3 regions of the Tumebacillus amylolyticus genome follow, and region 2 is predicted to be linked to each of the others. Evidence: riboswitches for the same ligand, from Rfam matches in the RefSeq annotation. Region 2 holds a riboswitch; each other region holds the start of a gene.

Evidence for each region. Region 2 has a riboswitch for cobalamin ahead of cobT (nicotinate-nucleotide--dimethylbenzimidazole phosphoribosyltransferase). Riboswitches for the same ligand answer to the same signal wherever they lie in the genome.
Region 1: it holds a riboswitch for cobalamin, as region 2 does, so the genes downstream of both, JJB07_RS05660 (S-layer homology domain-containing protein) here and cobT (nicotinate-nucleotide--dimethylbenzimidazole phosphoribosyltransferase) in region 2, are expected to answer to the same signal.
Region 3: it holds a riboswitch for cobalamin, as region 2 does, so the genes downstream of both, JJB07_RS03275 (HoxN/HupN/NixA family nickel/cobalt transporter) here and cobT (nicotinate-nucleotide--dimethylbenzimidazole phosphoribosyltransferase) in region 2, are expected to answer to the same signal.

Annotation. Positions count from the first base shown of each region.
Region 1 is NZ_JAEQNB010000001.1:1,212,264-1,222,434, forward strand. It holds gene JJB07_RS05610 (YidC/Oxa1 family membrane protein insertase) at 1-246, shown strand, start outside; gene JJB07_RS05615 (DUF4247 domain-containing protein) at 253-951, shown strand; gene JJB07_RS05620 (hypothetical protein) at 1,030-1,461, shown strand; gene JJB07_RS05625 (NAD-dependent succinate-semialdehyde dehydrogenase) at 1,491-2,924, shown strand; gene JJB07_RS05630 (metallophosphoesterase) at 2,980-3,807, opposite strand; gene JJB07_RS05635 (DUF402 domain-containing protein) at 3,905-4,423, shown strand; gene JJB07_RS05640 (hypothetical protein) at 4,478-4,936, shown strand; gene JJB07_RS05645 (hypothetical protein) at 5,064-5,624, shown strand; gene fabL (enoyl-[acyl-carrier-protein] reductase FabL) at 5,792-6,550, shown strand; gene JJB07_RS05655 (hypothetical protein) at 6,588-6,956, shown strand; cobalamin riboswitch at 7,017-7,208, shown strand; gene JJB07_RS05660 (S-layer homology domain-containing protein) at 7,319-8,629, shown strand; gene JJB07_RS05665 (DUF4430 domain-containing protein) at 8,720-10,003, shown strand; gene JJB07_RS05670 (energy-coupling factor transporter transmembrane component T) at 10,000-10,171, shown strand, end outside.
Region 2 is NZ_JAEQNB010000001.1:857,934-868,104, forward strand. It holds gene JJB07_RS03995 (DUF4077 domain-containing protein) at 1-162, shown strand, start outside; gene bluB (5,6-dimethylbenzimidazole synthase) at 218-856, opposite strand; gene JJB07_RS04005 (DUF4097 family beta strand repeat-containing protein) at 909-1,832, opposite strand; cobalamin riboswitch at 1,930-2,111, shown strand; gene cobT (nicotinate-nucleotide--dimethylbenzimidazole phosphoribosyltransferase) at 2,203-3,237, shown strand; cobalamin riboswitch at 3,286-3,473, shown strand; gene cobJ (precorrin-3B C(17)-methyltransferase) at 3,642-5,357, shown strand; gene JJB07_RS04020 (sirohydrochlorin chelatase) at 5,375-6,316, shown strand; gene cobK (precorrin-6A reductase) at 6,313-7,098, shown strand; gene JJB07_RS04030 (precorrin-8X methylmutase) at 7,088-7,744, shown strand; gene JJB07_RS04035 (cobalt-precorrin-5B (C(1))-methyltransferase) at 7,747-8,877, shown strand; gene cbiE (precorrin-6y C5,15-methyltransferase (decarboxylating) subunit CbiE) at 8,843-10,081, shown strand; gene cobI (precorrin-2 C(20)-methyltransferase) at 10,078-10,171, shown strand, end outside.
Region 3 is NZ_JAEQNB010000001.1:695,423-705,593, reverse strand. It holds gene JJB07_RS03305 (heavy metal translocating P-type ATPase) at 1-4, opposite strand, end outside; gene JJB07_RS03300 (manganese efflux pump MntP) at 62-604, opposite strand; gene JJB07_RS03295 (cation diffusion facilitator family transporter) at 674-1,663, opposite strand; gene JJB07_RS03290 (EcsC family protein) at 1,791-2,567, shown strand; gene JJB07_RS03285 (MFS transporter) at 2,606-3,823, opposite strand; gene JJB07_RS24165 (hypothetical protein) at 4,011-4,145, shown strand; gene JJB07_RS03280 (HoxN/HupN/NixA family nickel/cobalt transporter) at 4,168-4,959, opposite strand; gene JJB07_RS03275 (HoxN/HupN/NixA family nickel/cobalt transporter) at 4,997-5,791, opposite strand; cobalamin riboswitch at 5,942-6,139, opposite strand; gene JJB07_RS03270 (HpcH/HpaI aldolase family protein) at 6,178-6,945, opposite strand; gene JJB07_RS03265 (hybrid non-ribosomal peptide synthetase/type I polyketide synthase) at 6,986-10,171, opposite strand, start outside.

The sequences.
Region 1 (10,171 bases), 350 kb from region 2:
GGGCAAGTGGGGCAGATGTCGAAGTTTTTGCCGATCCTCATGGTGTTTCCGATGATGGTGTTCTTCCTCTGGAAAGCACCGGTTGCCATCGGGCTGTACATGGCCACGTCGTCGCTGTGGGGGATCGTGGAACGCAAGTTTTTACGCACGGATTATGCTGTCCATAAGTTTCGTTTACATACAGGTCTTGCCAAACCTGTAGGCGGCATGGGAGAATTGAGGAGAGTAGAAACGGGGGAAGTGTAAGTGAAAATGATGTCCAAAGCAATGGCCCTCCTGCTCGCTTGCTCAGTCGTTTTGGCTGGGTGCGGCGGTGGCAGCAGCAGTACCAGTGCCAGCATGAACGCGCAAGATTACATCAAGAACAAATACAGCCTGGAGAGCGCGGACGGCTCCGGTTCCAACATGCAGAAAGTCTATCGCGCAACGGGCCAGAGTGTGCCGGATGTCGCGCAGAAGATCGCCGATCAACAAAAGCCGGATGAAATGTCGAAATCGGATGACGATGACATGTTCCTCGTCTACAACAACGACATCGTCCACGTCCAGCAAGACGGTGAGAAGCAATCCGACACGCTGATTGAAGTGGACTCCAAGCAATACGTGCAACAGCATTATGACCCGAACTACCTGTCGCCGTTCCTGACCGGGATGTTGATCGGGAACATGTTCGGCAGCAACTGGGGTTCGAAGTCGTATCCGTCCTATCATGGGTACGGGGAATACAAGTATTCTTCGAAGTATCCGGGCAAGTCGTACCCGCACAAGAGTTCGTCGTATAATTACGGTTCCTCGTCGGGCAGCTCTTCGTCTTCCTCGAAGTCGGGGTCAAGCTCTTCGTCGGGGTCGTCCTCTTCTTCGAAGTCCGGGTCGTCCTCCTCGTCCAAGAGCAGCGTAACACCGCCGAAGTCCTCTTCCGGCACGGGGAAAGTCATCACCAAGAAGAAATAACGAAAAACGCAGCCTCTCGTCGCGGGAGTGCTGCGCTTTTTTGCGAGAGACGAACATACTAAAGGGGGCAAATTCGCGATGAAATACACCGTTCTGCCGATCACTTCACTCGACCCGATCACATTCGGCGCCGAATACCTCGCGCTGGACGACGCCGCGAGCGAAACGTGGAAGAAAAACATCCAAGCTCTCCACCCCAAACTCTTGCCCCAGCTCAAAGAAAATTCCCTGCTCGCCGAGGAAGACAGCCCGTTCTGCGTGGCCGGCGGCGTTTTTGACTACGAACGGGGTCGTGAGCTGGTGTTTGACGGCGAGAGATTCGTTCTATCCCACTGTGCCGAGCATTTTCTCGACTTTTTACAACCTTCTGCGGATTGTCTGCAAATCGTGGAGGAGAAAGCGGATTCATTCGAGAAGTGTAACAGTACAGAGGAGGACCGTGCCCGTTTCGTCATACTCAAGAATTGGTGGCAACAGGGATATCACGCGTTCATTCTTCAACACAACTGAGGGAAATCAAAGGGAGGGCTTTTTTTACCATGACGACGACCAGCAAGCTTTACATAAACGGTGAGTGGATCGCGACCGATTCCACTTTTGAAGTAACGGACCCGGCGACAGGCCAAGTAGTCGGTTACGCGGCAGACGCAGACGTTTCGCACGCAGACGCGGCGATCGACGCAGCACACAAAGCATTCCCGGCTTGGGCGGCAACTCCGGCGCACAAACGCTCGCAGATGCTCTACAAGTGGTACAACTTGATCATGGAGCAACGCAACGAACTGGCAGCGATCCTCACCGGCGAAATGGGCAAACCGCTCATGGAAGCCAAGGGTGAATTGATCAACGCAGCCGGCTTCGTGCAATGGTACGCCGAAGAAGCGAAACGCGTTCACGGCGAAACCATCCCGCACCTCGAACCGACCAAGCGCATCACCGTGCTCAAACAACCGGTCGGCGTGGTCTCGGCGATTACTCCGTGGAACTTCCCGGCGGGCATGATTACCCGCAAAGTTGCCCCGGCTCTGGCGGCAGGTTGCACCATCGTGCTCAAACCGGCGGAGCAAACGCCGCTGACCGCCGTTCGCCTGATCGAACTCGCGGAACAAGCAGGCTTCCCGGCGGGCGTCATCAACTTGATCACGACGTCGAAACCGGCTGAAGTCGGCACGATGCTCACCACCGACAAGCGCGTGCGCAAAGTCACCTTCACCGGCTCGACCGAAGTCGGCAAGCTGATTGCCCGCAACGCGGCAGACACCGTCAAGCGCGTCTCCCTGGAACTGGGCGGCCATGCACCGTTCATCGTGTTCGACGATGCGGATATCAAAAAAGCGGTATTCGGCCTGATCAACTCCAAATACCGCAACGCAGGTCAAACTTGCATCTGCACCAACCGCGTCTACGTTCACAAAAACATCGCCGAAGAGTTCGTGAAAGCGGCAGCCGAGGAAGTTCAGAAGCAATTCAAACTCGGCCACGGCCTTGAAAAAGAAACCACCATGGGTCCGCTGATCGACCAACAAGCGCTCGACAAAGCAACTCTGCACGTCGAAGATGCAGTTTCCAAAGGCGCAACCGTCGTCACCGGCGGCAAGCGTCACGGCGAGCAAGGTTACTTCTTCGAACCGACCCTGCTGTCCGGCGTCACCGAAGAGATGCGCATCGCGACCGAAGAAACCTTCGGCCCGGTTGCTCCGGTCTTCACCTTCGAAACGGAGCAAGAAGTTCTGGCGCGTGCCAACAATTCCGACTACGGCCTCGCCGCCTATGTCTACACCAACGATCTCGGCCGTTCGATCCGCATGAGCGAAGGCCTCGAATACGGCATCGTCGGCGTCAACGACCCGATGCCGGCCAACGCCGTGCAAGCACCGTTTGGCGGGATGAAGCAATCCGGTCTCGGTCGCGAAGGCGGTCACTACGGCATGGAGCCGTTCCTCGAAGTGAAGTACATCTCCACCGGCTTCTAAGAAAAAAAGCACGCGGACACTTTCTCCGCGTGCTTCTTTTACATAAAAAAACACCCTACGCCGCGCGCAGAGTGTGTACGGTAATCTCCGGACGAGTGCCCAAGCGAACATTGAAGGCCGCTTGGCCCATGCCGTCCGAGATGTAGACGTTTTTGCCATTGACGATGTGCATGCCCGAGATCACATTCTGTTTCGGGAGTTCGCCCATCGGGAACAATTTAAAAGCGCCCGGGACTTTGAACTGACCGCCGTGCAAGTGGCCGGACAGAAGCAGGTCGACTTTGTGGTGCTCTTCCAAGTGGAGCACGACGTTCGGGTCGTGCGAGAGAACGAGGTTCCACCCGTCCTCGACACCGTGGAAGGAGCGCGGGATGTCCGACTTGCCGAGGCAGAAGTCGTCGATTCCGATAATATTGAGACGCTGTGCTCCAAACTCGATGGAGCCCCACTCGTTGGCGAGCACGCGAATGCCTTTGGCGGAGATCTCCTCCGCCAAGTCGTCGATGCGCTCCCCGAGGTAGTGGTCGTGGTTGCCCCAGACGAGCCAGATGCCGTGCTCCGGCTCGATTTTTTTGATCTCGTCGAGGTACAGCATGAATTTATCGAGGTTGTCGTAGTTGTCGAGATAATCGCCGGTCATCACGATCAAGTCGGCGTTGGCATCGGCGATGATCTTCGCCATGCGCTCCGGTTTGATCGATTGGCGTTCCATGTGCAGATCGGACAGTTGGACGATGCGCAGTTCCGATTTGTCGCCGAGTTGCTCGTCCAGGGTCGTCTCGACGTGGCGGACCACCGGACGGAACGTGTTCCAGTGCGCATACCCGATCAGGGCGGCAACGACGACGGCGACAAGCAGGAGCACAGTCAGAATGATCAACATCGAGATTCACCTTCCTTCGTTTTGGTTGCAAGGGTTAAGTCTATCAGCTCTCTTGGGGGAAAGATAGGGAGAAATCTTGGAGGAGTTGGGAGTCAGGATGAGAGAAGTTTGGATGCAAGCGTACAAGCACGACGGTCGTGAGCACCGTCGTTGGGTCAAGCTCTACGAACTGCCGGGCGAGCGAGGGGTGATGTGGATCGAACCGAACACGGCGGTTGTGGAATCGGACGGCGGGGAGTGGTCGAGCCCGTTTCCCGTCATCTATTGGGTACATCCGGAGAAATGGTACAACGTCGCGATCCTCTGTCGCGAGGAAGGCACAGGCTACTATTGCAACATCGCAAGCCCGATCGAGTATGAGGAAGAGCGCAACCTGTACAAATTCATCGACTATGACGTCGATTTGATCGTCAACGTCGACGGCGTGTACGAAGTGGTCGATGAAGAGGAACTGACAGAGCATGCCCACGCGATGAAGTATCCGTCCGACATCTTGCTCAAAATCGCAGAAGCGACGGCGGAGTTGGTGGCGTTGTTTGAAGCGCAAGAGGGGCCGTTCGACCCCGAGGCGCGGGAGAGATGGACGAGGTTGTGGCACGAGGCGAACGGGGAATAGCAAACCACCTTCTCACAGATACTAGAGGTACTCGTGTGAGAGAGGTGACCATACATGTCAAAACCGATTGTATTGGCGGCATTTCCGAGCTATCAACAAGCTCACGATTCCGTTCAGAACTTGTATCGTGCAGGAATGAATGACTTCACGGTCCTCTACCTGCAGAACAAGGGCGACCAAAACGGGGACGGCATCGAAGGGTTCTACCCGGGCGTCACGCCGTTCATCCAGAACATCGTGTCAGACTCCACGCCGGTTCAAGGCGAGATCGAAGCACCGCAACTCAACGCGTTGCCGGGCACCAACCACCAGCGCACGATGGTGACGGTCGAAGATCGTCTGCGCTCGTACGGCATCCCGGAATCCGCGATCTCCCAAGCTTGCGAACAAGTCCGCAACGGGCACACCCTCGCCGTATTTCGCGACGGCGAGCAATTGGACAACGTTGCGCGCAATTTGAAGGGCGAGACCCCGTATTGCGAGATGGTGGCAGGGGAGACCAAACCGTTTTAAGCACAGAAACAGCTCCGCGATGGCGGGGCTGTTTTTTTCTATAACTTTTCCATATTTATTCCACATCTGATGGGTACCATGAAGTCAAGAGGTCAATCACAACTTGTTGAAAGGTGGACACAACGATATGAAAAACTTTCAAAAACTTCTCGTAGGTACTACCCTTGCCGCAGCATTGGCACTTGGAGGCGGCGCAGCAGCATTCGCCGCGACGGACGACCCGGCAACCACCACCACTCCGGCTCCGAGCGCTGAGCACCACCACAAAGGGGAGCATCAGAAAGTCAAGTTGACCGACCAGCAAAAGCAAGCGATCAAAGACGCGGGCGTCGATTTCAAATCGATGAAAGAGACCAAGAAACAAATGTGGGAAACCCGCAAGTCGATCAAAGAATCGCACCAACAACTTCAAGACCTTGAGAAAAACACCACCGACAAAGCGCTGAAAAAGCAGATCAAATCCGATCTGAAAACCACCGAAGCCGACCTCGCCAAACTCAAAGAACTGCGCACGACCGGCAAAGACCTGCACAAACAACTGCACGATGCGGTCCTTGCGTCCGATTCCGCCAAAATCAAGGAAGTCGCAGCCAAAATCCAAGCACAGAACCAAGACGCGCTGAAACTCATGCAAACCATCGACGCAACGCTTAAAGCGGAACTGACCAAGGCGCAAGGGAAGAACTAAGCTCCTGACTCAACCTCCGACAGCGAGAGAAATAAGCCAACCCCCGTGGCGCGGAGGTTGGCTTTTTTTACGAACGGAAAATGTACTTCCGATCAGGGGAATGATATAATCACCTCGTACATAGAACTCCTAATACCTGATCTTAATTCCTTGGAGGTATACATCACATGTCTTCACTTACCGGCAAGATCGCACTCGTCACCGGAGGCTCCCGCGGCATTGGCCGTTCGATTGCATTGAAACTGGCGGAAGAGGGCGCAGACGTCGTCATCAACTTTTTCCGCAACCGCAAACCGGCGGAAGAAACCAAAGCGATGATCGAATCTCTCGGCCGTCGCTGCCATATCATCAAAGCGAACGTCGGCGACCTCGACAAGCACCAATTGATCTTTGACGAAATCCAAGAAGTGATGGGCGGCCTCGACATCCTCATCTCGAACGCGGCGTCCGGCGTGCAACTTCCGGCGATGGAAGTCGAAGAAAAGCACTGGGACTGGACGCTCAGCATCAATTCCAAAGCGCTGCTCTTCCTCGCGCAAAAAGCAGTCCCGATGATGGAAGCACGCGGCGGCGGCTCCATCGTGGCGATCTCGTCGCTCGGCTCTAAATTCGCGCTGAAAAACTACATCAACGTCGGCACCTCCAAAGCGGCTCTCGAATCGATCGTACGCTACCTCGGCGTGGAACTCGCTCCGAAGAACATCATCGTCAACGCCGTCTCGGGCGCAGCAGTGGACACCGACGCTCTCACGCACTTCCCGAACCGTGAAGAGATGATCCAAGCGGCGGTCGACCGCACCCCGGCAGGTCGCATGATTACGCCGGAAGACCTCGCGAACTCCGTGCTGTTCCTCTGCTCCGAGCAGTCTCGCATGATCGTCGGCCAAACCTTGGTCGTCGACGGCGGCTATTCGTTGATTGGCTAGGAATTATCAGGTAAGATGAAAGGCGAGGTGATTGCTAATGGCAACCGAACAAATTCTGCGTAGCAACGAGTTTATGGTCATCCAATCCGCGATTGCAGCCACGAACTTCGCAATCGGCGCATTTACCGTTGAGTTGAAAGCGCAAGAAGCGATGAAAAACGAAGAGATGATCCCGCGTCTGCAAGGAGCTCTCGCCAAGGCGAAAGAAGACCGCAAGTACGCAATGAGCCTTCTCGACGTGCAACTCGAAGGCAACTTCAACGACGACGCCGACTTCAAGAAAGTTCTCGACCTCGTCTATTCGTACAACTCTTTGATCGACCATTCGCTGATCAACGGTCGTTCCGCATTTCTTCCGCTGGGCGCCGTTCCGTCGATGCGTTTTGAGAAATACGAAGAGCAGTAAGTCAACATCATTTGAAAAAGAGACCAGGCCGCTCGCGGTGCTGGTCTTTTTTTTCGTGGGATGGTACACTAGTTTTGTAATTTCATAGGAATGGTGCCATGAAGTGTAGGGAAAGCGGTGCAAATCCGCTGCAGCCCCCGCTACTGTAAACGGCGACGATCCCGCAAGTACCCATTGTGCCAAGCGGCATGAGAAGGGGCGGAGGTCGGAGGACCCGTGAGCCAGGAGACCTGCTTCAAGGACGGCACTTTTTTTTCGTAGCACCTTCGGAGGGAAGGTTCAGGCGTACATACGAACCTGTTCTCCCGACCGATTGGTTAGGGAGTTTTTTTATTGTTTGGAACTAGAGAGGAGCACAACCAATGAACCGCAACTTCGTCAAAATCGCCGCTTCCACGCTGTTGATCGCTGGCCTGATGGCCCCGTCTCTCAGCGCAGTGGCTGCCACGGATACCAAGGCGCACGTGAAAGTCCGCGTCGTCGGCCCGAACGGGTTTATGAAAACGGAATACCTCGCCGTCGGTGCAGAGTCGTTCAAAAACACCGCGGGCGATACGGTCCAAATGGACAAGCCGACCGTATTGGGCGCACTGGTGGACATCGCGGCGAAGGACTCCATCGATTACACGGCGACCACTTCCCAATTCGGCACCTACGTGAACAAAATCAACGGCGTCGGGGAGAAAACCATCAACAACAACACCGCTTGGCTGTTCTGGGTGAACGGCAAGTCGGTCGATGTCGGGGCGGACCAAGCGGAACTGCATGACGGCGACGAAGTGGTCTGGGGCTTCTCCGACTACACGCAAACGCTGTACCCGAAACTTGAAATCTCTTCGACTCATCCGTTCGTGGGCGACAACTTCACCGTGAAAGTCACCGCGCAGAAGACCACGTACGACGCGAACTGGAACGCAACGACGACCACCGTGCCGGTCGAAGGCGCATCGCTTGCCACCGTCAACAGTGACGAAGCCATTTTTGTCACCGACAAAGACGGCGTGGCGACGGTGAAAGCGTCGGACGCAGGTCTGCTCACCCTCAACCTCGACAAAATCGACCCGGCGACCGGTCTCCCGCTGATCATCCGATCCGGCGACGTGAACGTGCTCGTAGGCAACAAAGACGCGAAGTTCACCGACCTCAACGGCTACGACTGGGCGGCACCGAGCATCCTGAAGCAAGCGCAAGCAGGCATCGTCGTCGGGGACGGGAGTTCGCACTTCGAACCGGGCCGTGCCGTAACCCGTGGCGAACTCGCGAAAATGATCTCGCTGGTCGGCGCTTCGAACGGGGATCTCAACTTCGGCGGCGAGAAGCAATTCTCCGACGTCGCAGCTCGTGATCACTACAACCAATTCATCCAAACGGTCGTGCGCAAAAACATCCTCTCCGGCGACGCGGAAGGCACGTTCCGTTCAAACGACGGGATCACCCGCCAAGAGCTGGCAATCGTCGTGGCACGCTTGGCAGGGCTCTCTCCGGAAACCACCGATACGCTGACGTTCCTCGACAAAGGACAGATCGGCGACTATGCGAAAGGCTACGTGGAAGCGGTCGTGAAGGCCGGTTACATGCACGGCTACTCCGAAGGCTTGTTCTCGCCGCTGGCGTACGCGGACCGTGCCGAAGTCGCTTTGGTGTTGGACTCCATCCATACTTCGAATAACTAGGAATTCCGCACGTATAGCTAAGTGTAGAGTGGAGGCTCGATAGACGAGCCTCACTCTTTTTTCTTGAATGTGAGGAGGTTGTGAACCATCATGAAGATCGCAAGGAGTCTTGGGCTTTTCGTTGCGCTTGCACTGGTCGGCACTGCATGCGGCAAATCATCGTCCGACGCGCAGAAGCCGGACGCTCTGCCCCAACTAGAGGTGCAGACCCCCGTCGTCGATGACAAGAAGCAGGAGGCGGAACCAAAATCCCAAGAGCAACAAGCCACCCCTTCTGAGAAAAACGCCTCGGACACGCAAGCGTCTTCCGAGTCGGGCAAAAACCCGTCTGCGTCGACGGCAAACTCTGCAAGAAGCGGCGGCAATGGCAAGAGCTCCAATGGCGGCACGAGTGGAGCAGGGAGTTCCAATGGTTCCAGCAATGGGAACTCCGCTTCGAACGGGACAACGTCCAATTCGTCCGGCACGAACAGCCAGCCGAGCAACAACTCGACCGGCGCGACGAACGGGAACTTCGAACTCAGCGTCACGGAGTACTTCGGCAACAACTCCGTCTTCAACGAACCGGTAGCCGTCTCGACGGAGCAGAGTCTGCTCGATACGATGCGCGACCATCTCGACATCGAGACGGCGTACGGCGGTTCGTTTGTCAACGGCATCAACGGCACGAAGTCGGGCTATACGAGCAAGTCGATTTTCACCCGCAAGAAGCGCGATTGGTTTTACTATGTCAACGGCAGCGTCTCGCCGGTCGGAGCAGATGCAGTCAAACCGAAACCGGGCGACGCAATTTGGTGGGACTATCACGACTGGTCGGGCGACGGTTCCAGCACGCCGAGCGTCGTGGCCTCCTATCCGCATCCGTTCACGACCGGTTACAACGGAGCGCAACCCGGCACGACGATCTACTTCAGCGGAGATCATGTATCTGACGCGAACCGTCTCGCCAACGCCCTGCGAGGTTTTGGCGCAGGCAACGTCTCCACAGCCGCGTATGCGGACGGCAGTGTCGCGCATCCGTCAACCAATGTGATCGTACTCGGCACATGGAGCGAACTCGGCAACCAGCCGACGATGCAAACGCTGTTCGGCTCGCCGACGCACACGGGCTTGTACGCGAAATTCTCCGGTGACAACGTTCAACTTTTGACCTACCAAGGCAAAAACACCGACCAAACAGGCCTTGGAGCCATCCTCGCCACGGGAAGCAACGGAGGCGGCGGTTCCACTCCGACTTGGTTGGTCATCGGAGCGACGGAAGCGGGTCTCGAGCAAGCCCTCGACATCATGATTGCAAGACCCGGCGACCTGCGCGGCAAAGTCGGCGTCGTCGTCAACGGGAGCAACGTCCTCGCCGTCCCCGTCGCGCAATGAGCCGAAGCGCAGATCGTCACAACTTGCGCGGTCACGCCGCGACGTTGCTTTTTTACCCGTTTCTCATGCTGATGGTCTCCGTGCTGACGTACCATCCGCTGTATTTGGGCACGGAGTTGCTCGTTTTGATATTCGCCCTCGCGCTTCACGGCGGTGTGCGAACGTTTG
Region 2 (10,171 bases):
GAAGTCACCACCGCTTCCTCCGTCACCGAACAGACGTCGGCCGCGACGCAAGAAGTGCTGGCTTCCGTCGAGGACGAAGCGATGCGTTTGCACGAATCGATGAAAGCGCTCGACAACGTACAGAAGCAAGTCGAGCGACTGGCTGAGATTCTCAAACACTAGGGGTTTTCACAAAAAGAGACCGTGTTCGCCGGGGGGCGAACACGGTCTTTTTTTCTTACCACGTTTCATGGTGGATCAGGGAATCGAAGTTGGTGCGCTTGGCCCAGCCTGACTCTTCGAGGATCGGACGCTTGGGGTAGTGGTCCGTGTAGCCGAAGGAAAGCAGGGCAACCGGTTCGACGTGCGGCGGGATCGCGAGGATGCGGCGGACGTCGCTTTTTTTGTAAAAAGAGACCCAGCCCATCGCGATGCCCTCGGCGTAGGCGGCGAGCCACATGTTCTGGATCGCGCAGGCGACGGAGAGGATGTCGGTCTCGGGGATCGAGTTTCGGCCGAGCACATGGTCACCGCCTCGTGTCGGATCGCAGGTGATGCAGACGGTCAGCGGCGCTTCGCGCAAGCCTTCGACTTTGAGTTGCAGGAACTTGTCATCGCGTCCTTCGGCGGCGAAGTGGATGGCGAGTGCCCGGCGTTCTTTGTCGGCGGCGAGGGCGAGGGCTTCCTTTTGACTTGACGACGAGATGAGGATGAAGTCCCAGGGTTGCATGAAGCCGACGGACGGCGCATGATGTCCGGCGAGCAGGATGCGTTGGACTTTGTCTTCCTCAAGTTCCGTGGGGGAAAATTTGCGAATGTCGCGGCGGTTGTGGATCGCTTCGTAAACGGCGGCGCGTTGTTCGGGTGTGAAGTTCATGGGAATGATACCTCCTGTTCCCTTGATCTTACCAGATTGTACGCGCGACCCTTTACTTTTTGTGCACGGTCAAATTGCCGGAGACCGTTTCGACGTTGACGGCCGTTGCGCCGGAACCGACGGTGCCTTTGTGCTCGTGGTTGGTATTCGTCATGTTGTTCATGGCAAAGTTGGAGTTGAAATCACCCGACGCGGATTTGTGGTGCAAGTCGAACGACGAATCGTTCGGCAAGTCTACGTTGACATCGCCGGAAGCGGTGTAGGCGGTAAGCGTTGCGCTCAATTTGTCGTAGTCGAGGTTAATGTTGCCCGACATGACGCGGGTTTTGATTTCTCCGGTCAGGCCGCCGAGGTTGATGTCGCCGGATGCGCAGTCCGCGCTGATTTTTTTCCCTGTCAAGCGGTGGCCGGTGATGTTGCCCGATGCCGTTTTCAGATCGAGGGTGGCGGAGGTGTTCTCGACGTTCAAATCACCGGACGCTGTGTCGAGGGCGAGGGTGTCGGATTGGACGTTGGAGACGTCTTGGTTGCCGGAGCCGGTCGAGGAGAGCAAGGCTTTGGCTTTGAGGTCTTGGAGATGGATGTCGCCCGAGGCGGTGTTCACGGTCAGTCGGTCAAAGTCTCTCTGCGGGATCACGACATCGAGAGTTAGGGAATTGGAGCCGAAGTTCCACTGCTGGTCGGGATGGTCGATGAGGATGTGCAGCGTGTCTCCGTTGGTTTGCATCTTGAGACTGTACACATCGGAGCGGCCGTAACCGTGAAAATGTGCCGTCGCTTGGGAGTCCGGTCCGGGGGTGACGTTGACGTTGGCGGCGTATCCCTCGATGTCGATGATTTGGATGCCGGATGTTTCAGTCGATTTGGTTTCCTCGTAGTTCTGGCTGGACATCGTGGGGAGGGCGTAGAAGCCTGCCGCCCCGATGCCAACGACGAGAACGCCCAGCAGGGCGAGGTTGCGTTTCCATTCTTTCATCGCCGATCGCTTCCTCTCAGGGGAGATTGTTGCTGTTATAGACGAGAGGTTGAGGGGGAACCCTTCAAACTTTTTTGACAAAATTTTCGAGGGGGCTTAGAATGGGGGCACAATAGGTGCCTCGTCTGACGAGGTGAAAAGGGAAGCGTGAGACGCGCGGGCCCGCCACTGTGGTCGGGGACTGTCCGAAGCCACTGGCCTTTTTTTCGAGGGCTGGGAAGGCGAGGAATTAGGGATGATCCGACGAGCCAGGAAACCTGCCTATTGGGGAAGAACCTTATTTTGGGTCTGGACAATCCAAGCTTCTTTGCGGAGCTTGGATTTTTTTGCTTGTCCGGGCGAAATTCATTTCGGGGAGAGGATGAGAGAGATGTTGAAAACTGTTGAGGTACAAGTACGAGGTCTGGATGTCGAGGTCATGGAAGAGGCGCGCGGTCGGTGGGATCAATTGACGAAACCGTTGGGCAGTCTCGGAAAATTGGAGGAGATCGGCATCCGGCTTGCAGGTATACAAGGCACGGTGTTGCCGTCCGTTGAACGTCGGGCGGTGGTGGTGATGTGCGGAGACCACGGGGTGACGGCGGAGGGAGTTTCGGCGTATCCATCGGCCGTTACGGGATTGATGATGCAGAATTTCTCGAACGGGCGAGCGGCGGTGAATGTGCTGGCGCGGCAGATGGGCGCAGACGTTCATGTCGTGGATATCGGGAGTGCTTGTGAAGACGACATTCCAAACATCGTGCGGGAAAAAGTGAAACCGGGCACCGACAATATGGCGGTGGGTCCGGCGATGACGCGCGAAGAAGCGGTGCGTGCTCTGGAAGTGGGCATGGGCTTTGCTCGAAAGTTGAGCTCCGAGGGCGTGCAGGTGATTGCGCTCGGCGAGATGGGAATTGGGAACACGACTCCGAGCAGCGCGATTGCCTCTGTGCTGACGAGCCACCCTCTGGCCGAATTGGTCGGGCGCGGGACGGGGATTGAAGAGTCTGTTCTCCCGCACAAGGGCCACGTGATTCAGCGGGCGTTGGAGGTAAACCAACCGAACCCGGACGATGCGGTTGATGTGCTGGCGAAAGTCGGCGGTTTGGAAATCGCCGGGCTTGCGGGCGTGGTGTTGGGAGCTGCATCGGAGGGAGTGGCCGTGCTCGTGGACGGGGTGATTGCAGCGGCGGCGGCGTTGGTTGCGTATCGAGTGGAGCCGAAAGTCGGTCCCTATCTGTTCGCATCGCATCTGTCGCAGGAGCCTGCGCATCGAATTCTCTTGGAGGCGATGGAGTTGTCGCCGATGTTGCATCTTGAGATGCGTTTGGGCGAGGGAACGGGAGCCGTTCTGGCCATGCCGTTGCTTCAATCGGCAACTCGTTTGGTGCAGGAGATGGCGACATTTGCAGACTTGGGTCTGTAGACAGCTAGATTTATTTGGTATATAGTTTTGGAAGACTTCATAGAATTGAATAACAACAAACCACAAGGTGCTCGCGAGAGCTGAAAAGGGAAGCCGGTTAGAGTCCGGCACGGTCCCGCCACTGTATGTGAGGAGCGACCTCCAAGTTGCCACTGTACCCCGTTTTTGGGGAATGGGAAGGCGGAGGAAGCGTTGATTCACAAGTCAGGAGACCTGCCTCTGTGTGTATGTCCATCACTTCTTACGGGAGATAGGAGGTATGGCGGTCACGTGACTTTTGGTTGTTCGTGCGCAGGCTTTGGTGCTGTGTGCGGATGTAGAGAGGATAACGGAGGCGCCTTCCTATCGGGGAAGGCGCCTTTTTTTGTTGCGTTGGTTTGGTTTTTTTGGAGAGGAGAGACGGGATGACGACGAGAGGGAAGTTGCTGGTTATCGGTTTTGGGCCGGGGAGTTTCGATCATATCACCGACCGGGCACGGACGGCGATTCAGGAGTCGGATGTGATCATCGGGTACAACACGTACGTCGATTTGATTCGCGGGCTGTTGACCCATCAAGAAATTGTGCGCACGGGGATGACGGAGGAAGTCTCTCGGGCGATTGAAGCGGTTCGCCAAGCCGAGTTGGGGAAAAAAGTCGCGGTGATCTCTTCGGGAGATGCCGGGGTGTACGGGATGGCCGGGTTGGTGTATGAAGTGTTGATCGAGCAGGGCTGGACGGAAGCGACAGGTGTGGAGGTTGAGGTCATTCCGGGGATTTCGGCGATCAACTCCTGCGCGTCGTTGCTGGGAGCGCCGGTGATGCACGATGCGTGTACGATTTCGCTGAGCGACCATCTGACTCCGTGGGAAGTGATTGCAAAACGAGTGGAGGCCGCCGGGATGGGGGACTTCATCGTGGCGTTGTACAATCCGCGGTCGGGTCGCAGAACGCGGCAGATCGTGGAGACGCAACGGATTCTGTTGAAGTACCGTCCGGCCGAGACGCCGGTGGGCTTGGTGAAAAGTGCGTATCGTGCGAGTCAGCAAGTGGTGCTGACGACGCTCGGCGAGATGTTGGAGCATGACATCGGGATGCTGACGACGGTCATCATCGGGAACACGAGTACGAAAGTGTACGACGGCAAGATGATTACTCCACGGGGTTATCAGCGGAAGTACACGCTGGATCGCGCCGAGCAGCCGATTCGCATGAACGAGCGGTTGAAAGAAGAGCACGAGCCGTGGGCGTTGCACGGCGGGGTTTCGGAGGTGCGCGGGAACAAGCAGGCGGAGAGCATTGTGACTGCGGGTGTTGCAATGACCTCGGGAGTTGCAGTGCCTTCGAGCGCGGTGGCTTTGGCAGAAGCTCCGGTTTCGCGGAGCTCGGCAGCTTTGGCGATGGAGGCTGTGTCGCTTTTGGTGAATCGCGGGGTCTTGGAGACGTCTGTGGTGGAGCGCGACGCACGCGTGCAAGGGGCGCTTTTTTCCCAGCCGTTGATCTTGGAAATTGCGGTGTCGCCGGGCGTCGGCAACAAAAAACTGACGCCTAAGCAAATGGCAGTGATGTTAGACGTGGTCGGGGAGGACGGCGAAGTCGAGTACACCCCGCACCATTACGTGATTCTGCGCGTGCCGACCCGCGACCCGGAGTTCGTCTCCGAAGTACTGACCCACGCCGGCATGATCGTCCAACCCATCGGCGACGTCGTCCAACTTAAAGCCTGCGACTTCTGCAACTTGGAAAAAACGGAGTCCCTCCCGCAAGCGGAAGAACTCCTGCAACGCTTCGGCGGCCTCTCCGTGCCCAAAGAGCTGAAAATCGGCTTCGCAGGTTGCGGCATGGCCTGCTACGGTTCGGTCAACGAAGACATCGCGATGGTCTACCGCCGAGGCAAGTTCGACCTCTTTCTCGGAGGCAAAGCGATCGGACGCAACGCCCACCCGGCGCAACGAGTGGCAGAAGGCTTGGAACCGTCCGAACTGCTCTCCGCCGTCGAAGAGATTCTCGCCACGTACAAAGCCAAGGGACATCCCGACGAGCGCTTCCATAAATTCTTCAAACGGGTCGGTGACGTCGCAGGCTTCCACCACGAAGACTACCAAGCACCGCTCGTCATCGAATCCATCTGCGGAGATTGAGAAAGGGGACGGACTTCATGAGTCATGCAATTCTATTGGTCGGACACGGCAGCCGTGTGCAGGAGGGCAACTCCGAGTTGCTCGCTTTTGCCGGTCGCGTACAGGGTCGTCTCGGGGAGAAGTACCCAATTATCGAGACATGCTTTCTGGAATTGACCACGCCGACGATTCCGCAGGGGATTGCCGCCTGTGTCGAGCGCGGAGCAACACGGGTGACGCTGGTGCCGATCATTTTGTTTGGCGCAGGGCACTCCAAAATTCACATCCCGCATGCGATTGACAACGCACGCGAGCTCTACCCGCACGTTGAATTCTCGTATGGAAAACCGATTGGCGTGCATCCGAAAGCGTTGGACATCTTGACAACGCGTGTAGAAGAAGCGGGGTTGGAGCGGGGTCGTCGTGAGGGCGAGCCGCGGACGGACGAAGCGATTCTCATCGTCGGGCGCGGGAGCAGCGATCCCGATGCGAACAGCGACCTTTTTAAAGTGTCGAGGTTGTTGTGGGAACGGACGCCTGTGAAGCACGTGGAGACTTGCTATATCGGCGTGACCGACCCGAACTTTGAAGACGGGTTGAAACGGTGCTTGGCGTTGGGAGCGAAGCGGGTGTATGTGTTGCCGTACTTCCTCTTTACAGGTGTATTGATCAAGCGAATTGAGGATTTCATGGATGTGTTTCGGACGACGTATCCGCAGGTGGAGTTGCGATTGGCGGAATACTTCGGCTTCCACGACGCGTTGATCGATCTGGTGCAAGAGCGGGCCGAAGAAGCGGCGCAGGGCGATGTGAAGATGAACTGCGACCACTGCCAGTTCAGGCTGATGGCGATGGATGAACATCACCACCATCACGACCATGATCATGAGCACGGACATCACCACCATCATGAGCATGAACACGATCATGACCATCACGATCACGAACCTATTCACGCTCATGAGGAGGCCGTAAAATGATCCTCCATCTCGCCGGAACCTCCGACGCCCGCGAACTCGCGGTCCAATTGCGCGAGTCGGGATTTGACTTGACCGCCTCGGTCGTCACCGACAGCGCGGCTCAATCTCTTCAGGAAGCAGGCGTCCCTGTCCGCGTCGGCCGCTTAACCTCCGACGAAATGGTCGCCTACATCCACGAGCACAAAATCCGTGCCGTCGTCGACGCCGCCCACCCGTTCGCAGAGGAAGCTCACAAAAACGCGATGATCGCCACCGAAACGTGCGGCATCCCCTACCTTCGCTTCGAACGCGAAGCACTCACATTCGCCGACAACCCCCTGCTCCACTACGTCGACGACTACGCCCAAGCAGCAGAAAAAGCGGCTGAACTCGGTGGCAACGTCCTGCTCACCACCGGCAGCAAAACCCTGCAAATCTTCACCCAACGCTTGCTCGGCACCCCCGGCGTGACCCTCTACGCCCGGATGTTGCCCCGCCTCGACAACATGGAAAAATGCGCCGAACTCGGCGTCGAACAAAAACACATCATCGCCATGCAAGGCCCTTTTTCAAAGGAACTCAACATCGCCCTCTACCGCAACTTCGCCATCGACGTCGTGGTGACCAAAGAGAGCGGCAAAGTCGGCGCCGTCGATGACAAAGTGGAATCCGCCCTCGAACTCGGACTCCACATCATCCTCATCGGTCGCCCCGGACTTGCGTACGGCACCGTCTACTCGGACTTCGAACCCCTGCTCCACCATCTAACCCACCTGCGAGGAGAGCTGACTCATGGAATTTAACACCGACTTCAAACCGTTGACCGTCCAACCGCAAGAGATCGAGAGCTTGAGTTTTGAAATCATCACCTCGGAGATCGGCGAGCACCCGTTCACCGACGAGCAATACCCCGTCGTCCAACGCGTCATCCATGCTTCTGCCGACTTCGATCTCGGCCGCAGCCTCGTGTTCCACCGCGAAGCGATCACGGCAGGGATTGCGGCGATTCGAGCGGGCAAGCCCGTTTTTGCAGACGTGCAGATGATTCAATCGGGCATCTCCAAACCGCGCATCGAAAAATTTGGAGGCAAGGTCGAAGTCTACATCTCCGACGCAGACGTTGCCGCCGAAGCGAAAAAACACAACCTCACCCGCGCCATCATCGCCACCCGCAAAGCGGTCGCCGAATGTCCGGACGGGATCTTCGTCATCGGCAACGCGCCGACCGCCCTCTTGGAACTGATCCGTTTGGTAAAAACGGGAGAGGCACGCCCCTCGCTTGTCATCGGCATGCCGGTTGGCTTCGTCTCGGCGGCTGAATCCAAAGAAGAACTCGCGAAACTGATCGACGGCGACGTGCCGTTCATCACCAACATCGGACGCAAGGGCGGCTCCCCCGTCTCTGTCGCCGCTCTGAACGCGCTCTCCCTCCTCGCCGAACGAGCATGACCATGAAAGACCCGGAAAAAGACCCGTCGCAGATGCGGCGCGGCTACACCACGGGAGCCAATGCAACCGCTGCGACGAAAGCCGCGTTGCTCGCTCTGATCACACAGGAGCCGGTGCTCTCTGTCGAAATTCTCCTGCCCATCGGCGAGAGAATCGAATTTCAGATGGTGAGCTGCGGCGTAGAAGAACAACGCGTCGTCTGCGGTGTCATCAAAGACGCAGGGGACGACCCGGACGCAACGCATCGCGCGCTCATCCTCGCCGAAGTCTCGTGGGCAGACGGCCACGGCGAAATCGACCTCGACGGGGGGATCGGTGTCGGGCGTGTCACCAAGCCCGGTTTGCCGGTCCCCGTCGGAGAAGCGGCGATCAACCCCGTTCCTCGGCGCATGATTCGCAAAGTGGCCGCCGATCTGCTCAACGAGTACGGCATCACCCGAAGTGTACGCATCGTGATCTCCGTCCCTCAGGGCGTGGAGATCGCCAAAAAAACGCTCAACGAACGCCTCGGCATCGTGGGCGGTATTTCCATTCTCGGCACGAAAGGGATCGTCGTGCCTTTTTCCACAGCGGCGTATCAAGCGTCTGTCGTGCAAGCGATCAAAGTGGCACGGGCGAGCGGTTGCGACCATCTCGTACTCACGACGGGCGGCAGTTCGGAGAAGTACGCGATGAAGCTCTACCCCGAACTCCCGCAGGAGGCGTTCATCCAGATGGGCGACTTCGTCGGCTTCTCCCTCCGTCATGCAAAAAGGCAGGGTGCCGCGCACATCTCGCTCGTCGGTATGATGGGCAAGTTCTCCAAAATCGCCCAAGGCGTGATGATGGTGCATTCCAAATCGGCGCCCGTGGATTTTGACTTCCTCGCAAGCATTGCCGAGAGTTGCGGCGCAACGCCTGAGCTTCTGGATGAGGTCCGTGGGGCGAACACCGCGTCTCTCGTCGGGGACCTCATGCTGGCGGCGGGCCACGAAGATTTTTTTGAAAAACTGTGTCGCCACGCCTCGCGTCACAGTCTCGACGAGGTCGGCGGCGGCCTCCTGGTGGAGACGGTGCTGACGACGATGAAAGGCGAACTGTTAGGAAGGGGTGGCATTGATGAACGAGATTCATGTGATCGGAATCGGGGATGACGGCGCGGCCGGCCTGTTCCCGGCACAGCGAGAGTTGGTCGAGAAGGCCGGTTTGTTGATCGGAGGGGCACGGCACCTCCGTTTTTTCCCGGAGTTTGCGGGGGAGACCTACATCATTACCGGCAAACTGACCGAACTGGTGGACGTCCTCCACGAAAAACGCGCGCAGAACATCGTCGTGCTCGCATCCGGCGACCCGATGTTCTACGGAATCGGAGCGTACTTGAGCAAAAAAGTGCCGGGCCTCACCGTCCACCCGCACTTGTCTTCGATCCAATTGGCCTTCGCCCGTGCAGGTCTCGGTTGGCAAGACGCGCACATCGACTCCCTGCATGGAAAAAGCATCAAGGGCCTCGCCCAACGTCTCGACGGCAAGCCGAAGGTGGCGCTTTTGACAGATGACACCAACACGCCCGCGACGATTGCGTGGTACTTGCAACATTACGGGATGACGGAGTACGAGATGGTCGTCGCCGAGAACTTGGGTAGTGGCGACGATCGAGTGCGCACATTCAAGGACCTGCACGAAGTCGAAGGGCAGGAGTTCTCACCGCTGAACGTCGTCCTCTTGCTGCACAAGCGGGAAGCCCGCGTCCCGCGCTGGACGCTTGGCATCGAAGACGAAGACTTCGCCCAGCGAAAACCGGACAAAGGGCTGATCACCAAGCGCGAAGTCCGCGTGCTCTCGCTGTCTGAACTCAACCTCCGCCCCGACAGCATCGTCTGGGACATCGGCACCTGCACGGCATCCGTTGCCATCGAAGCGGCCAAACTTGCGAATCTCGGTCGCGTCTACGCCATTGAGAAAAACGAAGCCGACCTTGAAAACGCCGAACAGAACGCCCAAAAGTTCCGCACCGATTTGCACCTCTACCACGGAAAAGCGCCGGAGTTTCTCGATACGTGGCCTGACCCGGATGCTGTATTTATCGGTGGCAGCGGCGGCGAAATGTCGGAAGTGCTCCGTCTCGCCTCGGAGCGTTTGCGTCCGCAGGGTCGCATCGTTCTGAACGCCGCGACGATTGAGACTCTCTACGACGCCACGCAGACGTTTGCCAAACTTGGCATGACATTCCGCGTTACACTTTTACAGACGGCGAGAAGCAAGCCGATTCTCAACATGACCCGATTTGAAGGGCTGAACCCGATCTACATCATCACCGCTTGGCAGACTGAAGTTCAAGAGAAGGAGGGAGACGCATGACCGGCACGACGACTGCAACCAAACTCGGCCGCCTCTACGGTCTCGGCGTGGGCCCCGGCGACCCGGAATTGATCACCGTCAAAGCGTTCC
Region 3 (10,171 bases), 160 kb from region 2:
CCATGTGTCGAACCTCCTTTGCGTTTATGATACCATACCCCCATAGGGTATGCAAAGGAGTTTAGAAACGCTCACCCAATAACCAGACTCCCAGTAGAACCAGGACGACTCCGCCCGCTTTTTCTGCCCATTCTCCGAGGTAGGGTTTGAGTTTTGCGCCAAACGTCAGCCCCAAGAGGGTGAACACGAAGGATTGGAGTGCGATCAGGAGTACGGTCAAGGGAGCGGAAACGCCGACGAGACCCATCGAGAATCCAACGGCCAACTCATCCAAACTAATCATGAGCAGCAGCAACAGAAATGCCCATCCCCGAAGGCTTTGTCCCCGTTCAAGCTCCTCGTCTTCGTCCTCCTCCTCGAAAAAGATCAGGTAGATGCCCAATCCAATCAAGGCGACGGCTCCTACGAGGGAAGCCCAACCCCCAATGAACTCTCCGATGTTTTTCCCAAGCAAGAAGCCGACCAATGGCATGATCGCTTCTGCCAGTGCAAAGCTTATCGCCAGCTTCACTTTTCCTTTTCGTTGCAGGGTGCCGAGTGTCGTGGCGAGAACCAGCGTATCAAGCCCCAGAGAGAATACGAGTGCGAGCATCTTGACGATCAAGTTGGATCAACTCCCCATCTTCATTCTATACGTCAAAAAAGACCGCCGGCGCGGGGCCGACAGCCTTTGCTAGTTCCCGACGGGTTCGGGGACCCAGTTCCTGACGCCGTTGTCCTCCAGAATCCCCATCGTGACGTCTGAAACGTCGGGGTCTGCCAAGACGAGGTCCCGCACGCGGTACTTGATGTCGTCTGCGTCTGCCAACGTCATGCCCGGACGGAGTTCGATGTACGCTTCGACGTGGTAGGTGCGTCCCTCTTGCACGATGCGCATCTGGTTGATGTCGGTCACATCCGGGTCGGAAAAAATAATCGCAGCCACCCGGTCTTCCACTTCGCGCGGTGCCGCGACGCCGATCAGACCGACCATGTTGTCATACCCCACTTTGAAGGCAACCCCGACCATCATCAACCCGATCAAGATCGTCACCGCGCCGTCGAGGACTTTCAAATCGAGGTAGTACGACGCGAGAATCCCCAGCAACGCAAGCAAGGCGCCCGATGTCGCCACGATGTCTTCGTAAAAAACGAGGCGCGTCGGCGGCGCTGCTTGTCCTACGTTGCGAAACGCCGTAATCACGACACCAAAACCCCTTGCCTCGGCCCGCGACTCTTTACAAATTTCCTTCATGGCTTTGAACAGCACGAAGCCGTCGACGAGAATCCCCGCTCCCAAGGCGACCACATCCCAGAAAATGCCCGCAATCGCCGCCGGATGGGTCAGGAGATGCAAGCCCTCGCGGATGGTTTCGTACGCCATCATCGTGACGACCAAGACCGCCACCATGCAGAAAATGTTGATCACACGCCCAAACCCCGTCGGGAAGCGGCGAGTCGGAGTCCGCTCCGCCAGCACACTGCCCGCGAACACAAACCCTTGGTTGACCGCATCTGCCACCGAGTGCATCGTGGAGGCGAACATCGCGCCGCTGCCGCTGAGTGTGGCGGCGACGCCTTTTAGAACCGCCAAGCCCGCATTGCCAAGCGCGGCCATGGCGGAGGAAGTATTGCCTTTTTTCATAAGTTCCCAAACGGAAGCCAAGGTACGAAATCCCTCCATCAACGAATCTTTTCCTGTATAGGTCTATCATACCATGTGATTTCGTTTAGCGTTTCCAAATTAAATCGTAACTATTTCCTTCGCCATCCGTATACCCTAGCAACGAATGCATTCGGTAGGAGGACCTATGGAAACCAGAGAAGAATTGCTCTTGGCTTTGCAGGTTGTGGAAAAATGGGAAAAAGACCAGAAAGACCTCTGGTTCTGGGAAAAACTCGGCCGCCTGCCGTTCGCCCTCTTGGACAAAGTCACGCCGAAGTTCGTCCAAGAGAAAGTCGGGCAAGTGCTCGACGAGATGATCTCGTATGTGGAAACGGGCGGTCGGTATCTGACGTCCTCGCAGGGCATCGTAGAGAAGTTTGAAAAAAAGACCGGCACCGCCCCCCTCACGCTGGAGCAAGTGGGACAGGTGCCGCTCGCAATCCAAAATGAAGTGGCCCGCGAGTACGCCAAGGCGCGGTCTACGTTTGCCACGATCCAAGGCGCGACGACGGGGATCGGCGGTCTGTTCACCTTGGCGATCGACATTCCGATGTTGCTCGGGCTGTCGTTGAAAGTGTTGCAGGAAGTCTGCATGTGTTACGGATTCGACCCGCAGGACAAATCGGAGCGGGTGTTCATGATCAAAGTGCTGCAATTTTCCTCGTCCGACTATGTGGGGAAACAGGCGATTCTCTCGGAGGAGCGCAGTCAGTTGTTCTCGCAACTGCAAGGCTGGCGCGAGGTGGTCTTGATCCACGCCGAGAACTTCGGGTGGAAGAAACTGTTCCAACTCATCCCCGTCGCCGGGATTGTGTTCGGGGCGTACCTAAACCGCAAAACGATTGAAGACCTCGCGGAGACGGCGAGTATGATGTATCGCAAGCGGCGGATTCTGGAGCGGTTGCAGGTGGAGATGGTATGAAAAAACGGCTGGTCTCCATATGGAGGCCAGCCGTTTTTTTACATGCGGTCGGGGTCTGTTCCCTTGGTTTCTTTGCCGAGGAACAGCACGGCGAACGCTCCGAGGAGGATCGCGACGAAGAAGATCAGGAAGATCGAGGTGAGCGCCGTTTTTTGCGCGACCAGCATCCCGACGAGGTACGGCCCGATGACGCCGCCGATGCGACCAAACGAGGCCGCCAGTCCAACTCCCGTGGAACGAACGGCGGTTGGATACAACTCCGGCGTGTACGCATACATCCCGCCCCAAGCCCCGAGGTTGAAGAACGAGAGGCAAATTCCCGCCGCCATCATCGACCCGGCACTCAGCGACAGGGCCATCCAAACGGCGCTGGCGGCGGTCAGGAGCAAGTACGTGACCAGCACGAACTTACGACCGAATCGCTCGATCAAGTACGCGGCGGTGAAATAGCCGGGAAGTTGCGCGAGAGTCATGATCAGGACGTATTCGAAACTTTTGACGAGGGTGAGGCCCTTCATGACCATAATCGTGGGCAGCCAGAGGAACATGCCGTAGTAGGAGAACACCACGGTGAACCACAAAATCCACAGCGTGATCGTCGATCTGCGGTGCTCCGCCGACCAGACCAGCGCCAGCCGCTTCCCAAGCGGCACCCTCTCGCTTTGCAACTCGGTAAAACGCGGCGAATCTTCGATGGCTTGTCTCACGTACAACGCGTACAACGCCGGGATCGCCGAGATCACAAACGCCGTGCGCCATCCGTAGTCGGGGATCACGAAGTACGAGATCAACGCCGCCACGATCCAACCTGCCGCCCAGAAGCTTTCGAGCAGAACGACGGCACGCCCGCGCTCCCGAATCGGCACCGATTCGGAGACGAGCGTCGATGCGACAGGAAGCTCACCTCCCAAGCCAAAGCCTGCGATGAAACGCAGCACACAGAGAATGGCAAAGCTTCCCGCCAGTGCGGACACGCCGCTTGCGGCGGAGAAGATCAGCAACGTCCAGACCAGAACGGCCCGACGTCCGTAGCGGTCGGCGAGCACGCCTGCAACCGCCGCGCCCGCCGCCATCCCAATTGAATTGATCGCGGTCAGCAGTCCGATCTGCTGCGCGCCCAACTTCCATTCCACCGCCAGTGCCGCCACGATAAACGAGATCATCCCCACGTCCATCGCGTCGAACATCCAGCTAAGTCCCGCGCTGAACAGCAGTTTCCGTTGCTTCGGTTCGCGCAGGAGAGACATTCTCTCCATGATCCGGCCCCTTTCCTCTTCGTTGTATGTAAAAAAAGGATTCCATGCTGTTAGGTTCAGTATCCCTTGTCTGGTGCCATTTGGCAACTGCCCCGAATATTGGGCAGATGACCCAAGACAAGCGCCGTCCCGTTTGTCCCTCCTCTTCAATAGAATGTAGCAAAACCACTTGAGAGGAGGGAATCTCATGTACGGTGCATTTGGCGGTTACACTCGTTGGGCGGTTGTGTTTCTGATCATCTTCGTTCTGTTCTTCTTGCTCGTTCCGGGTTACGGCGGCGGCGCAGTTGGCGGCGCAGCAACTGGCGGTTGCGGTTGCTAAGAAAAAAAGACCGTGCTCTCCACTAAGGGAGCACGGTCTTTTTTCTCAAGATCCAACGAACCCCGCCGAAACTCAGCGCCAGCAAGGCAAACAAAACAACCCCAACCACTTCAAAGTCGATCTCCGCCCCAGGATGAAACCACGTGAAAGACTCATAAAAAGACACCCCGAACGCCAACACGACGATCAGCCACCCCATCGCTTTCGAAGCGGTTCGACCGAATCGGCCGGACTTCGCCAACAACCGGTAGGCAACCAGCGAATCGACCGTATCGGTCAGCATCATCCCGACCATAAACGCAAGTCCCAAGAGCAAGGGAAGAAACCTCTGATCCGCATGTCCCGCTGCCAGCGCCCAGACCGAAGTCTGCGTGACCGTATCGGCCGCCAGCGCAAACACGCCCCCCGTCAAGATGATCAAAAACGGATTGGTCGTCTCACGCGCCGCTCGCGGTAGGAATCGTCCCTTGATTCCCTGCGGGGCGAAGTCGGTTTGCTCCGAGGAATTTCGAAGCAGATTCACCAGATTCAAACCACCGACGAGCGCCAGCGACCCAATCGAGACCCACGTGCCGATGATGTCAAAATAGTCGGGATACGTGAAGTCCCGAGAAATCTCAGCCAAAATGACGGCGACCGTTGCCACCACCAATCCGTGGCCAAAGGAAAACAAAGTCCCCACCCAAGGCGTGATTCTCCGCCCCAAGTGCAGGTTATGCCGTGCCAACCCATCGATAAAAGCGAGATGATCTGCGTCCAGCCCATGCCGGAGACCGAGTACAAAGACGAGTGCAAGCCATGAAAATGCATCCATTCGCCATTCCTCCCTGCCTCTACCTTCTGCCTACAGCCTATTCATTGGTGACCGTCGTATTCCTACTCGACACCAAACGAACGCCGCCAAAGCAAATCAGCAAGGCGCAGAAGATCACAACTCCAACCACTTCAAAGTCCAACTCCGCCCACGGATTGAAGTAGGTAAACGCCTCATAGAACGAAACCCCGAAAGCAAGCGCGACGATCACCCAGCCCATCACTTTGGAAGCGGTGCGTCCGAGCTTCCCCGACTGGGTCAACATCCGATACGCAACCAACGAGTCGATCGTATCGGTCAACATCATCCCCGCCATGAACGTAAGCCCCAGTACATACGGCAAATAGCCGTCCGCATTGCCGGATGCCAGCGCCCAGACCGAAGTCTGAGAAACCGTATCGGCTGCGAGAGCGAACATCCCCCCGATCCCGATGATCAGGAACGGGTTGGTCGTTTCGCGGGCGACACGCGGGATGAATCTCCCCTTGATCCCCTGAACGGAAAAATCGGCCTGTTCCGAGCGGTTTCGAATCAGGTTCATCGCGTTCAAGCAGCCGATCAAAGCGAGCGAAACGACAGAAATCCAAGTGACGATCGTATCGAAGTAGTCGGGGAACGTGAAGTCCTTGGAGATCATCGACAAAATGATGGCGACCGTCGCTACCACCAAGCCGTGACCGAATGAGAACAGGGTGCCGACCCAGCGCGCCGTTTTTCTGCCTTGGCGCAAGTTATAGCGGGTCAACCCGTCAATACAAGCCAGATGGTCTGCGTCCAAGCCGTGACGCAAACCGAGTACGAATACCAGTGCAAGCAACGAGAAATTTTCCATTGTATGGTTCCTCCTCTGTTTTCCCCTCGATCTGACACAACAAAAAACCCCATCCAAACGGATGGGGTTACGTGAACAATTGGACAGACGATACCCAAACAGAGAAACCTAGTCGTTCCATTGCACACCACTCCTTTCCGCGAAGGCACATTGGGTGTAGCGAACGTAGGTAGGTCTCCTGGCTTCCGGATCATCGCGCTCTCTCGTCTTCCCCAATCGCGAAGGATTGAGTGACATACGTGAGAGAGAACTCCTCGGTTACAGTGGCGGGACCGCTCGGGACTTTCACCCGATTCCCTGTTACCCCTTGCTTCAATTGACAAGGGCACCTCGTTGCTGACCTATGAAGTTAATCTTCCTACATATGTTATTCGTGGTTGTCCTCGTTATTCCTGCTTGCACGCCTTGAGCAGTGATTTCGCCCCTTCGGAGACGATTCCGATGTCGAACGAAGAGGTGAAGTAGCGGATTCCCAAGTCTGCGTAGTGTTGGCGCATGCTCGGGTGGGGCAGGTGGATGCCGATCTCCTTGCCCCTTTTTTTGATGCGCTTGACCAGCCATTGGATCGTTTCTTGCAAGAGCGGGTCGTCAAACTGCCCCGGCACGCCCAGGGATTGCGACAAGTCTGCCGGACCGATGAAGTACAGATCAACCGCCGCAGCGGAAACTTCCAGGATCTCGTCGATCCGCTCCACCGCTTGTTTGGTCTCGATTTGCAAGATCAGGTTGGTGGTGTCGTTCGCCTGTGTTGCAAATTCCTGAAACCCGACCGCACCGTACCCGTTGGCCCGACAGGCTCCCCCGAGCCCGCGCTGACCCATCGGGGCGAAAAATGCGGCGGAGATCGCAGCCTGCGCGTCTTTGGCACCGTTGATTCTCGGGATGATGACGCCCGTAGCTCCAAGGTCCAGCACGCGCCCGATCAAGGATTCGTCCACGTGCGGCACTCGCACCAGCGTCGGAGTCCCCGTTGCATTCGCGGCGAGGAGCAGCGTATCCACTTCGTTGTTCCCGATCGGCCCGTGCTCCATGTCGAGATGGAGGAAGTCAAAACCGCTTCTGCCGATGATTTCAACAATCGTCGGATGGGGAATTCGCAACCAAGTTCCGTAGAGAGAATTCCCTGAGAGGAGCTGTTGTTTGAAGGTCGTCATTTTATCACCCGCTTGTAAAAGATTCTATATCTTTACAAGTTTACAACTCACGGAGACGTTTTTGCAAATGTCGTGCGACGGCCTCGACGTTCGTTCCCGTCATGATGCTGTGGTGATTGCCGGGCACCTGCACCGCTTCGAATCTCCCGGAAACCAAGTCGCCCCAGCCCAATTCAGGTTCCCCGAACTGCTTGGCGAAACCGTCTTCGCCGCAGAAGAGCAAGAGATCTCCCTGATACGGCTGCGGTTGGTAGGTGCGCAGCGCTTCATCGTTTGCTCGGGTTACGGCGAGCAGGTTCCGAATTTGGTCTTCCCCGGTGCCAAGCGGCAGCAAGCCCTGTTTCTTGGCAGCTTCCAGCGCATGGAGCCAGTGTTCTTCGGTCGGAATCCCGCGCAATTGCTCCCAGTCCAACGACAACTTCGGAAGCAGGATGCCAAGCATCACCGCTTCGTCACTGAGCCAGCCTTTGCTTGCCATCTCGCCGTATTCGCCGTTTCGATAGAGGGGTTGTACGCTGAAATTCTGGGCACGGGAATCCAAGAGGGCCAGCAGGGCAACCTCTTCTCCCACTTGCCGCAATTGCTGAGCCATCTCATACGCAATGCATCCGCCCATCGAGTGCCCGACGAGCGTGTAGGGACCGACCGGCTGCTTCGATTTGATCAATTGAATGTAGTCGGTCGCCATGTCTTCAAATCGAGTGAAGGGAACTGCTTCCCCCTGCAACCCGCTCGACTGGATGCCGTAGACCGGCTGATCGGCTCCCAGATAACGGATCAGCTCAAAATAGCCTGTCGTATGCCCGCCATAGGGATGAATGCAGAAGATCGGCGCTTGCTTGCCCGTCGTTCGAATTCCCACCATGCGCGAACTTCCCGACGACTTGCCTCCCGCTCGCAACACTTGCGCCAACGCTTCGACCGTCGGGCTTTCGAGCAAGACTGCGTTGGAGAGCGAGGTGCCGAAGACCTGTTCCAGACGGATCATGACGCTCAGGGCGGACAGCGAGCTTCCCCCCAAGTCGAAGAAACTGTCGGTGACGCCGACTGGCGCCATGCCCAAGACTTCCTCGAACACTTTGACCAGTTCCAACTCCACCTCGTCCCGAGGCCCGATCACTTTCGGATCGGGGCGGTATTCGACTTGGGTCGGCTCGTACTCCGCTTCGGAAGTCGCGGCGACTTCGTCCATCCACTCCCCGTGCATCTGAGAAGTCGGACGAGCTTCCAACCAGTACCGATGGCGGTCGAAGGGATATACGGGCAACGCCACACGCCGCCGAGCTTCATGCGCGTACAGGTTCTCCCATTCGGGCGTAAGTCCCGCGATCCAGAGGCGGCCCAAGGTCATGAGCAATGTGGTGTAGTCAGAGGAATCCGAAGTCGTCGCAAGCGTCGGGGCGGCCAAGACCACGTTGTCTTTTTTCGGATGACGTTTCACGACCGAGGTGAACGCCTGACCCGGACCCACTTCCAAGACGATGCCTCCCGGTTCTTGCAACAAGGGATGGAGCCCGTCTGCAAAAAGCACCGTTTGACGCATGTGCCGAACCCAATGAGCCGGGTCGGTCGCTTCTTGCGGAGTGACCCACGTGCCGGTGACGTTCGTGACATAGGGAATCTTCGGTTCATGCAAATCGATTTCGCTGACGATAGCCGAGAACTCGTCCAGAATCGGGTCGAGCATCGAAGAATGGAAGGCATGTGAGGTTCGCACGTTTTGCCAACGCAAGCCCGCCTCTGTGAGTTCGTTTTGCAGAGCTTCCATTGCTTCGACCGTTCCCGCGAGCACGCACGCCTGCGGACCGTTGACCACCGCAAGATCGACACCTTTTTTCAAGAAAGGATGGAGTTGTTCAGGTGTGGACTCGACGGCAAGCATCGCACCGCCGGGCAGTTTTTGCACCAATTGCCCGCGAGCGGCGACCAGTTTGAGTGCATCGGGCAAGGTCATCACGCCCGCCAAGCAAGCCGCGACGTACTCCCCCAAGCTGTGTCCCATCATCGCTTGCGGGTGAACGCCCCACGTCATGAGCAAACGGGACAGCGCGTACTCGACGACGAACAGAGCAGGTTGTGTGATGGCGGTCTGGGCGAGTCGTGCCGCAGACTTCTCGACGTCCTGTTGCTCCGGATAGAGCACCGTGCGCAGATCAAGGCCCAGCAACGGATGCAGAAGTTCCGCACAAGCATCCACGCACTCGCGGAACTCGGGCTCCGATTCGTACAAGTCCCGTCCCATGTTCACTTTTTGCAACCCTTGACCGGGGAACAGGAAGACCACACGCGAGTTGGCGGTTGGCATCCCTACAGCGGTTTGGCGTTGGGATGGAGTCGCCAGAGCTTCCACCGCCCCGGAACGGCTGTCACAGACCACGGCTTGACGATGCGGAAAATGAGTTCGTCCCACTTGCAGGGTGTACGCGACATCCGCCAGATTCACATCGGTTTTTTCCCGCAAGTGTTGCTCCAAGTTGGCGGTCATCGCAGACAACGCACGCTCCGATTTCGCGGAGAGCATCAGCACGTGATGGGGACGACCGGAACTTGTGGTTGTTTGCTCCGGAGCTTCCTCCAAAATGACGTGGGCGTTGGTCCCGCCAATGCCAAAGGAAGAGACGGCCGCACGGCGGGGAGAGGTTCGGGAGCGATCCCACTTCGCCGGTTGGTTGTTCACGACAAACGGGGAGGTTTCCAAACTCAGTTTCGGGTTGGGCGTCTCGAAGTGGAGCGTGGGCGGAACGACGCCGTAATGCAGGGCGAGGGCTGCTTTGATCAAGCCTGTGACACCTGCCGCTGCGTCGAGATGCCCGACGTTGGTTTTTACCGAGCCGAGGAAGCAGTAGCCCTGATCTGCCGTGTACTTTCGATAGGTCTGCGTGAGGGCCGCCACTTCAATCGGGTCGCCCAGCGGCGTGCCCGTACCGTGCGCTTCGACGAAACCGATCGTGCGCGGATCTACGCCTGCACGTTGAAGCGCCTGTTCAATCGCATCAGCTTGCCCGTCCACGCTCGGGGCCGTATAGCCCACTTTCATGCTGCCGTCGTTGTTGATCGCCGAGCCTTTGATCACAGCCCAGACTGTATCTCCGTTGGCTTCTGCATCTGCGAGGCGTTTCAAGACCACGACAGCGCCGCCACTTCCGCGAACTGTGCCGCGAGCATCGGCATCAAACGCTCGGCAATGACCATCGGGGGATAAAATGTGCCCCTCCTGATAGAGATA